Regions from separate parts of the Exiguobacterium sp. s166 genome, predicted to be linked through region 3. Evidence: riboswitches for the same ligand, from Rfam matches in the RefSeq annotation. Region 3 holds a riboswitch; each other region holds the start of a gene.
The links. A riboswitch is a leader RNA that binds a small molecule or an ion and turns the genes downstream of it on or off. The one in region 3 is predicted to bind lysine.
Positions count from the first base shown of each region.

Region 1: it holds a riboswitch for lysine, as region 3 does, so the genes downstream of both, KNP93_RS10565 (Na+/H+ antiporter NhaC family protein) here and KNP93_RS13410 (amino acid permease) in region 3, are expected to answer to the same signal.
Region 2: it holds a riboswitch for lysine, as region 3 does, so the genes downstream of both, KNP93_RS14925 (aspartate kinase) here and KNP93_RS13410 (amino acid permease) in region 3, are expected to answer to the same signal.

Region 1 is NZ_JACSMU010000004.1:79,995-83,279, forward strand. It holds gene KNP93_RS10565 (Na+/H+ antiporter NhaC family protein) at 27-1,610, opposite strand; lysine riboswitch at 1,716-1,891, opposite strand; gene KNP93_RS10570 (uracil-DNA glycosylase family protein) at 1,960-2,700, opposite strand; gene KNP93_RS10575 (heme oxygenase) at 2,848-3,180, opposite strand; gene KNP93_RS10580 (methyltransferase) at 3,267-3,285, shown strand, end outside.
Region 2 is NZ_JACSMU010000010.1:6,046-9,330, reverse strand. It holds gene argH (argininosuccinate lyase) at 1-961, shown strand, start outside; lysine riboswitch at 1,032-1,209, shown strand; gene KNP93_RS14925 (aspartate kinase) at 1,323-2,522, shown strand; gene KNP93_RS14920 (aspartate-semialdehyde dehydrogenase) at 2,535-3,285, shown strand, end outside.
Region 3 is NZ_JACSMU010000007.1:53,610-56,894, reverse strand. It holds gene KNP93_RS13415 (hypothetical protein) at 1-110, opposite strand, end outside; gene KNP93_RS13410 (amino acid permease) at 239-1,717, opposite strand; lysine riboswitch at 1,852-2,036, opposite strand; gene KNP93_RS13405 (MarR family winged helix-turn-helix transcriptional regulator) at 2,211-2,660, shown strand; gene KNP93_RS13400 (GGDEF domain-containing protein) at 2,850-3,285, shown strand, end outside.

The DNA of each region.
Region 1 (3,285 bases), on a different contig from region 3:
TTTTTGGATGGTGTGTTTACTGCATCTTACTCCGAACGTAGCTGCGACGGGACTTCGCCGCGTCGTGACAGGACGTTCAGCATGACGAGGAAAATCACGAAGGCGATCAGGGCACCGATGAAGCCGAATAGGGACGAACCGGTGACACCGAGTACGAGATATCCGACAGCCGACGTCACTGCACCAATCAAGGCATATGGCAACTGGGTCGTGACGTGATCAATATGATGCGAACCGGCACCGGTCGAACTGAGAATCGTCGTATCGGAAATCGGTGAACAATGGTCCCCGAAGACAGATCCGGCAAGAACAGCAGCAAGTGTTGGTAACAACAGACTTGGATCAACCGCCATGATCAAATCGGCTCCGATCGGTAACATGATTCCGAACGTCCCCCAACTCGTTCCGGTCGAGAATGCCATGATACTGGCAATCAAGAATAGAAGGAACGGCAGATAAGAAGCGGGAATCGATTTGCTGATGAAACTTGCGAGATAATCCCCGGTCTTCATGTCACCGATGACCGCGATGATCGTCCAGGCAAACAACAGAATAACGACAGCGGGCCACATCGATTTTAGCCCAGCCCAGATACTGATGCGGTAATCACGTGCCGGAATTTTCCGACCGATCATCATCAGGAACGCAACGACTAAACTGATGATGACACCAGAAACAAGTGAGCGCGTCACGTCTGTTGCTTCAAAGGCGCCGATTAACGAAAAAGGCCGATCGTCAGCCGCAAGTGCCTGGGCACCTGTCCAAAGAAGGGCTGTGATGGTCGCAATGACTAACACGACGATTGGAACAACCAAGTCACGGACTTTACCGCCATCGTGTTCCTTGACTTCTTCTGCCATCCCCATTGGTGTCCCTTTGTTGGCGTCAAACAATTCACCTTGTAAGGCCCGCAACTCGTGCGTCCGCATCGGTCCAACGGCAATTCCCGTATAGGCGATGTAGAGTGTCAGTAACAAAGCGAAGATGGCGTAGAAGTTTAACGGCACAATCATCAGGAACGCACTGAACGCCGAGTAATCAGTGATTGAATGGGTCGTCAAGATTCCTGCGATAATCGAGATGATGAAGGCACCCCAGCTCGATAATGGACTGATGACACAGACCGGTGCAGCGGTGGAATCGATGATATACGCCAGTTTGGCGCGCGAGACACCGCGACGATCCGTTAACGGACGACTGACATTTCCGACGGCCAGACTGTTAAAGTAATCATCGATGAAAATCAAAATACCTAATCCGAAAGCGGCAAGCCTTGCACCACGTGCCGTCTTGACATGTGTCGTCGCCCATTCGCCGAAAGCACGGGCACCGCCGGATGTTTGTATCAGTGTAGACAAGACACCGAGTAACAGTAAGAAAACGAGTAATAAGACATTCCATTCATTTAACGCACCGTCTGCCCAAAACAGACTGAAGATGTTTTTTCCGAGATAAACAACGGTATCCACCGGATTGAAGCTGTGAAGCAGTAAGGCACCAATCAAAATGCCGACACCAAGTGAAATGACGACTTTTCGTGTGACAATTGCTAAAACGATGGCAACGATTGCCGGGACAAGCGCAACGATAGAATCTGAATAGTTGACCATTGTTGTGGTTCCTCCTCCTTTTTTAGAAGATGAGACCCGTTGCACAGAAAAAAGCAAGGGCACCGGCAACAAAGCCGACACCCTTGCTGGATGCGTCTTTCTTAGCCGAATTGGAGCACTCCATACAACATGCGTATGGCAATCGAACGGGTCTTTCCCGATTCGACCAGCATGGTCACGTCTGACACGTGACGATACTTCGGCGGCATCACCTTTCTTTGATCGTCTTCGTTGTCATCCTCAGACCAAATACTCATCAACACCGCGCCTCTACCTCATCGATAGAATAGTCATATTCTTTTTATAGGAAAATCTTATCCTATTTCTTTTAAAAAATTAAGGCTGTTTGTTAAGTATCGAAGTAGGAAGTTAACTGCTTCATCAAATAGTCTTTATTTTCTTCAAACTGTCGCTTCCGGTGTCCATTTGCACCAGAAGGATGCGGGAAACCAAATAATACAGTATGTTTTTTAATTCGTCCCTGATGAAGCAATGTCCGGACAGTTGACTCGACGACACGTCCGAACGGGACCAAAATGACAGGGTGGGGTAACTGATTCAATTCCGCTGCGAAGTGCTCATACGCGTAATGTTGCAGCAACGGTGTTCGGTCAATCTTTGGTTGATGTCCCGTATAATTTTTGTCCCGGTAAAAAACAGGATGTCTCAGAATCGAAGTCGTGTGCAACAGATTCTGATTTGCATGAAATAAGGTGGCTGTTGAAGGAATATTCAGCAGACGATTTAATTCGAGTTCATCTAACATTATTGTCAAATTACGCCGCATGGGACCGGCGAAACTGGCACTGTATTTGACGATTTTCGATGCTTCTTCGATTGTTGCACCATGGTGGAAGGCATCAGCCGCTTCTTCATAAGCAATGCGCATTTGTTCAAATCCTGGTGTGATGCCAATGAAGACTATTTTGGCAGAGCGATTGATATATTCTCCGATTGGTGAGTAGTAAACGGATAATTCCTGTTCCTGTTGTAATAGGAAACCGTCTGTGAACAAGTCCTGGCGCGTCAAGGACCGATCAATCGGTAAGGCGCGGATGGCCTGTTCAAAAATCGATAATGAATTCAGCATGATAAGTCCTCTCTCTTTCTGTATTGGACCTATGATAACAAATAATGGTATTACATACAATTTAAACCCATATCAATATAGTGAGGGGTCTCTTAAGAATAAAAAAACCTTGCGACCAAATTGGAGGCAAGGCGGTTCTGACATGAATTATAAAGAAGTTCGTTCTTTGACAGAAGCCACTTCATACGTGATGATTTCACTTCCAAGCATTGGAAATTCTTCTTGTTTGCCGTCTGACGGTGCCGGACGCTTATGTGACTCTTTAAAATCATCACTGTTCCGCCATACTTCAAAATCCTTCATGTCTTCCCAGTACATGTTGACGTTCATTTCATCGTGTTCTTCGAGACCTTGTGTCAGTAAAACTTCGACACGAACAAATCCCTTCATCGAGTCAAGACCACTCGGACGGGTAAAGCGTGGTGCGAGTGCTGCTGCCATTCCTTTTTTGACTTTAATCCGATTCGTAACAACGATCATTGGATAAGTCCCCCTTATAGAATGAAATGCTTACATCCATAGTATAGTACGATGAAACCAACAATGCTTGAAAGAAGGAATCAAATATGAATGAAAAAGAGTACG
Region 2 (3,285 bases), on a different contig from region 3:
TACGGAACAAGCGGAGCAACATGTCGAGACGGTCATGCCGGGTTACACCCATCTGCAGCGGGCACAGCCGATTTCACTGGCACATCACTTGCTCGCTTACTTTTGGATGTTTGAACGGGATGCCGATCGGTTGACGGATAACTTAAAGCGGATCCGGATGTCGCCGCTCGGTGCAGGGGCACTGGCGGGAACGACTTTCCCGATTGACCGTTTCAAGTCAGCCGAGCTGCTTGGTTTTGAACAGGTCTATCCGAATAGTCTGGATGCGGTCTCGGACCGGGACTTCGTCATCGAGTATCTCGGTATCGCCTCAACAGTGATGATGCACTTGTCACGCTTTTGCGAAGAAATCATCATCTGGGCTTCACAGGAGTTTTCATTCATCGAATTATCCGACGCGTTTTCAACGGGATCGAGTATGATGCCACAGAAAAAAAATCCGGATTTCGCAGAACTGATTCGCGGTAAAACAGGACGTGTCTATGGTAACCTGATGGGCTTCCTGACGACGATGAAGGCTCTTCCGCTCGCTTACAATAAAGATATGCAAGAAGATAAAGAGGGTGTCTTTGATACCGCTGATACGGTGTTACAATCCGTTCAAATTTTTACAGGCATGATCGAATCCGCTACGTTTAAGACAGAAGCGCTCAAGAAGGCGACGATGCAAGACTTCTCGAATGCAACGGAACTGGCAGATTATCTGGTCACAAAAGGGATTCCGTTCCGGGAAGCGCATGAAATCGTCGGGAAAGCCGTCCTACATTGTGTGCAGAGCGGATGTTTCTTAAAAGATTTGACGCTGTCGACGTATCAGACGTTCCATCCGGTCATTGCGGAAGATGTATATCCGTTGCTCGATCCGGTTCAAGCCGTCGCACGACGGGGAAGTTACGGCGGGACCGGTTTTACAGCCGTCCGGGAACAACTCACATTAGCGAAGAAGTACCTTGAAAAATGATAAAATTCAAAAAAAGTTTGGCAAATCACTGGATTTAACAAAAAATGTTTGCTATAACTGTAACTAACAACCGACAGATAGAGGCGCGGATGACATCAGTAGCAACACTTACAAAGGCAAGCATGCCAAGTGATGTGAAAGGGGAAATCCGCCGAAGTGAACAGGAAAATGCTTTTTCCTGATTGCTGGTACAACGGTTAAGATCCGTTGTACTGCCGAAACCCACGTTTCGGAGCGCTATCTTACGTAAAAGAACGAATGACACTGTCATCGTTTGTCCGATCGTGATAACGACGGGCCGTAGGAACGCTCCTACCGGCCCGTCGTTTTTTTCTGTTTCGGGACAAAAGGAGATAGGATTGTGACAACTGTACTTAAATTTGGTGGTAGTTCGGTTGCGACTGTCGAACAGATTCAGTCAATTGCGAATTATTTGAAGAATCGGACGGATCAAGGGGAGAAATTAGTCGTCGTCGTATCAGCGATGGGGAAAATGACGGATTCATTGATTGCCCAAGCACAAGCGATTACCGACCGGCCGGAACGGCGCGAACTGGATCGTCTGCTTGCAATCGGAGAAGAACAGACGATTTCGTTACTCAGCATCGCGCTGAATTCACTCGGGACAAAAGCCTTGTCGCAAACGGGAGCCCAAGCCGGCATCAGTACGATGGGGCTGCATACGAAAAGTAAAATCAAACAAATCGACGGTGAACTGCTCCGGAAAAAACTTGAAACCTACGATGTGATCATCGTCGCCGGTTTCCAAGGGATCAATGAACTGGGGGATGTCACGACACTCGGACGCGGCGGATCAGATACGACAGCCGTTGCCTTAGCAGCCGTCCTTGATAAACGTTGTGAGATCTATACGGATGTTGACGGTGTCTATACGGCAGATCCACGGATTCATGCTGCAGCGCAGCCGATTCCGCACATTTCATACGATGAGATGATGGAAATGAGTGCTCTTGGCTCAAAAGTCATGGAGATGCGCAGTGTCGAACTCGGTAAAAAATACGGCGTCCACATCTTCGTCGGAAAAACACTAGAATCGAAAAGAGGGACTTGGATTATGGAGGCAACGGAAACGATGGAACAGAAAGCAGTAACGAGTGTCAGTGTGACGAAAAACGTCCTGACGGTATCAATCAAACACGTTCCACAGACGAATTCAGCGGTCGCGGATATCTTTGAACTGTTGTCAGGTCGCCACGTCAACATTGATATGATCAGTCAGACGACGTTTGACAGTGACATCTTCCTTTCCTTCTCTTGTCCGTTAGACGAAGAAGAGTTTTTGGAAGAGGCCTTGCAGGATATCATCAATCGTTTCCCGACCGTCAAAGTCGATCGTCATAACCAACATGCCAAATTATCGGTCGTCGGAATCGGCATGCGGGACGCAACCGGCGTCGCTTCGAAATTATTTGCGATTTTCCGGGCCGAAAACATCACGTTTTATCAGGTTACAACATCAGAGATCAGCATCTCATATACGATTGCCCAAGCTGACATCGAACGGACCGTCGCAGCAATTGCTCAAGCATTCGACCTGTAAGGAGGAAATCATATGTATCATGTCGCAGTCATTGGCGCAACCGGCGCCGTTGGTCAAAAAATGTTACAAGTCCTGGCGGAACTCGACTTTCCGGTTCGTCAGATTTCAGCGTACGCTTCAGCCCGTTCTGCCGGGAAAACCGTCCAGTTCAAAGGACAGGACGTCACGATTCAAGCATTATCGGAGCAGATTACGGAAGACGGCATCGATGTGGCGCTGTTTGCAGCAGGCGGCACCATCAGTGAGCAGTATGCACCGTTACTGGCTGCAGCAGGCACACTGGTCGTCGACAATTCAAGCGCCTTCCGGATGCAGGCCGATATCCCGCTTGTCGTACCGGAAGTGAATCCGCAAGCAATCGGACCAAATGACCGTTTGATTGCCAACCCGAACTGTTCGACGATTCAATCGGTCGTCGCCCTGGCGCCGCTTCAACAATTTGGTTTGAAACGTGTTAACTATACGACGTATCAAGCCGTGTCCGGTTCCGGTCAAAAAGGAATCGAGGATTTAGCCCGCGGCAGCCGCGGCGAAGAACCGGTCAATTATCCGCATCCGATTCACGATAACATTCTGCCGCATATCGATGTGTTCTTACCGGACGGTTACACGAAAGAAGAACAGAAAATGATTGACGAAACACGAAAAATCTTCCAGCTACCGGAGTTACCGGTCAGTGCGACATGTGTCCGGGTTCCGGTCACGAATTCGCATTCTGTCGCCATCAACGTGACATTCGAGCAGGAGACAAGCGTTGCCGCCA
Region 3 (3,285 bases):
AGTGAATACCATATGTTATTCATACGGTACAGCATCTGATAGATGGCTAACGTCACAAGCAAAATCGCAATCGGGATGAATGCCCGTTTAAAGTGATACCAATAGTTCACTGAGGTCGCCTCCATTTTTCTTTTATCTTATACGATTTTTTACTGTTTGATATGCTTTTCTAGATTATTTCTTTTTCAACATCCATCAAAAAAAGCCGACTCCGTTTGAAACGGAATCGACTTTTACCTTACGAACGCGGATGTTTCGGGAATTCCATTTCTGAATAAGGAACGACCGATGTCCGGTTTTTAAATTTATGACCTAACCAGAAAGCAAGGAATAACGGAATACCGACATATGTCGCGGCGATTCCAACCCAATCAATTTGATCCGCGAGGAATGCGGCATAGTTTTGACCGACGATGACAAGGAAACAAAGTCCGAAGGCAAAGAGCGGTCCAAACGGGAAAGCAGGTGCAACGTACGGCAAGTCACTGAGTGAATGACCTTGCGCAAGGAATCCTTTACGGAAACGGTAATGGCTGATCGCGATACCGAGCCATGCGATGAAACCGGTCATCCCGGAAGCATTCAACAACCAGAGGTAGACCTGTCCGCCAAACATCGATGTCAGGAAGCAAAGTGCGCCGATTGCCCCAGTTGCGAGCAAGGCATTACGGGGAACACCGTTTTTCGAGACTTGTGCGAACATTTTCGGCGCGTCACCTTGGCGTGCCAATGTGTACAGCATCCGTGTCGATGCGTACATCCCGGAGTTCCCGGCTGATAAAACAGACGTCAGGATGACGGCGTTCATCAATGCTGCCGAGAACGCGAGACCGGCTTTTTCAAAAACAAGTGTGAACGGACTGACTGCTACATCGGTAATATCGTTTGAAACCAGGTTCGGACTTGTATACGGAATCAACATGCCGATGACAAAAATCGCAAATACATAAAAGAGAAGAATCCGCCAAAAGACTTGTTTAACAGCTTTCGGGACGTTTTTTTCCGGATCTTCGGATTCGCCTGCCGCGATTCCGACAAGTTCGGTTCCCTGGAAGCTGAAACCGGCGACCAAGATGATACCGATAACGGCTGGAATGCCTCCGACGAATGGTGCATCACCTAATGCAAAGTTTTTAAAGCCGACCGGCGCTTCTGATGTGAAGACACCAAAAATCATCGCGACTCCGACAATCAAGAAGATGATGACTGTGACGACCTTGATCATCGCGAACCAGTATTCGGCTTCACCGAATCCTTTAACGGAGAAGTAATTTAAACCAATCATCAGTAACAAGAAGATGGCACTGAAATAAAAACCTGGAACATCCGGGAACCAGTATGTCATGACGATTTGGGCCGCAACGAGTTCAACGGCAATCGTGACTGCCCAGTTGTACCAGTAGTTCCAACCGAGTGCAAAACCAAACGATGGATCAACGAACTTCGCACCGTAGGTCGAGAAGGAACCGGCGACCGGCATGTAAGCGGCCATCTCACCAAGGCTCGTCATTAAAAAGTACACCATCAATCCGACGACCGCATACGATAACAGGGCACCGCCCGGACCGGCAGCTGCAACGGACGCACCGGAGGCAATGAATAAACCGGTTCCGATGGCTCCGCCAATCGCAATCATCGACATGTGACGGGCTTGCAGACCGCGTTTTAATCCTTCTTCAGTTGAATCGAGTTTTCTTTGGGGTTGTAAAGTATTCATCTTATTCGCTTCTCTCTTTTTTAAATTTTTGAGAGGACACTTTTTGAATCGAAAAAAAACAAAAAGCGCCCTCACCTTCCAGAAGGAAGATGAGAACGCAACATAGTAAAAAGGATGCGCCCCATTCTACCGTCGTGAAAGATAGCTCCCCACAAGTCAGATCTGACCTGTGACAGTATTAGACCTGTTCGATCTAATCCCAATCGATCATCTTCAAAGCGATGATTGATTTCGGCAATTCTTCCTTTTCAGTCACCTCATCTGCCGCTTGACGACATCCGTGACTGTACTTATAAGAACTGCAACCTCCATCCCACTGGTTGAGTGAGAACTAATTAAGTTAGTTATAATTTCGTTATTACTTCGTCATGTTACACAAAACGTCTTCAAATTGTCAATTCTTTTTTTGAAATTCCCGCTATCCGTGGTAAAATTCCGTAATTTTTAGTACACTAAATTATAGAAGTTAACCGAGAGAAAGGATGTTGCTTGAATGCCACAAGAACGTGATCAACTGACCTATCGATTAGAGGAACAAATGCGGGTCATTCTCCGGACATTACGCCGCGAACTCAACCGACTGTTTGAAGGAACCGCGACGCGGAGTGAATTTTTCATTTTGCGCAGCCTGTCCGAAAATGGTCCCCAACGTCCGACTCTACTCGCAGAACAGTTTGAGCTTGCGACAAGTCAGGTAACGGCTTTGACTGATCGTCTGTATAAAGCCGGATTCGTCACGCGGACGCGTTCGACGGACGACAGAAGATCGATTGTTTTAGCATTGACGGCCGAAGGTGAAGCCGCTTTCCGCGAACTTGAAATCGTCCGCCGGAAATATCTCCAAGACCGTTTTGGTACACTCACCGAAGAAGAGCTTCATGCGATGGTCCAGGTCTTCGATAAGATCCTTTTAACGATGGATGAAGAGGCTGTTTCTTCCTAAAAATTGTTTTAAAAAAATATTTATTTTTTTCGCTGACAAAGTTCACTTGACTGTGTACTTTGTCTTTTTTTTCGACTTGCCATGTTTCCCTAAACATTTTTCCATTTCTTGCCGTTATTAAAATGGGTATACTAGAACTATCTTATTGGAAATGCGTTTACGAGGAGCTGGGAGGATTTGTTGTCCATCATGAATAATTTCATCATCAATTTTTGTCTACTGTTTACAACGATCACTCTTTTGTTTCTACCTTTTCGAAATCACCCGCGGATTACACCGAACACGAATCTGAACATCCGACTCGTGTTAGGCTTCATCGCCGGATTGATTTCTGTACTCTTGATGTTCAACAGCATCCAGATCGATGTCGCCCGGATTGATTTACGAATTGTCCCCATCGTCATTGCCATGATGTTCGGCGGCTTACCTAGTGCACTCGTCACCGGCACCATGATTATCGCAACACGTTTTGCCCTGACGCCTGTCGAACAAATCGATGCTGCCATCCTGTCAACAATCGTCATCGCACTGTTCATCCTGACGATTGCCATCGTCCGGCGCTACATCCGGATGACCTTCTGGAACTTCGAACTGATGATCGGGATCGGTATTCTCTATTCGTTGC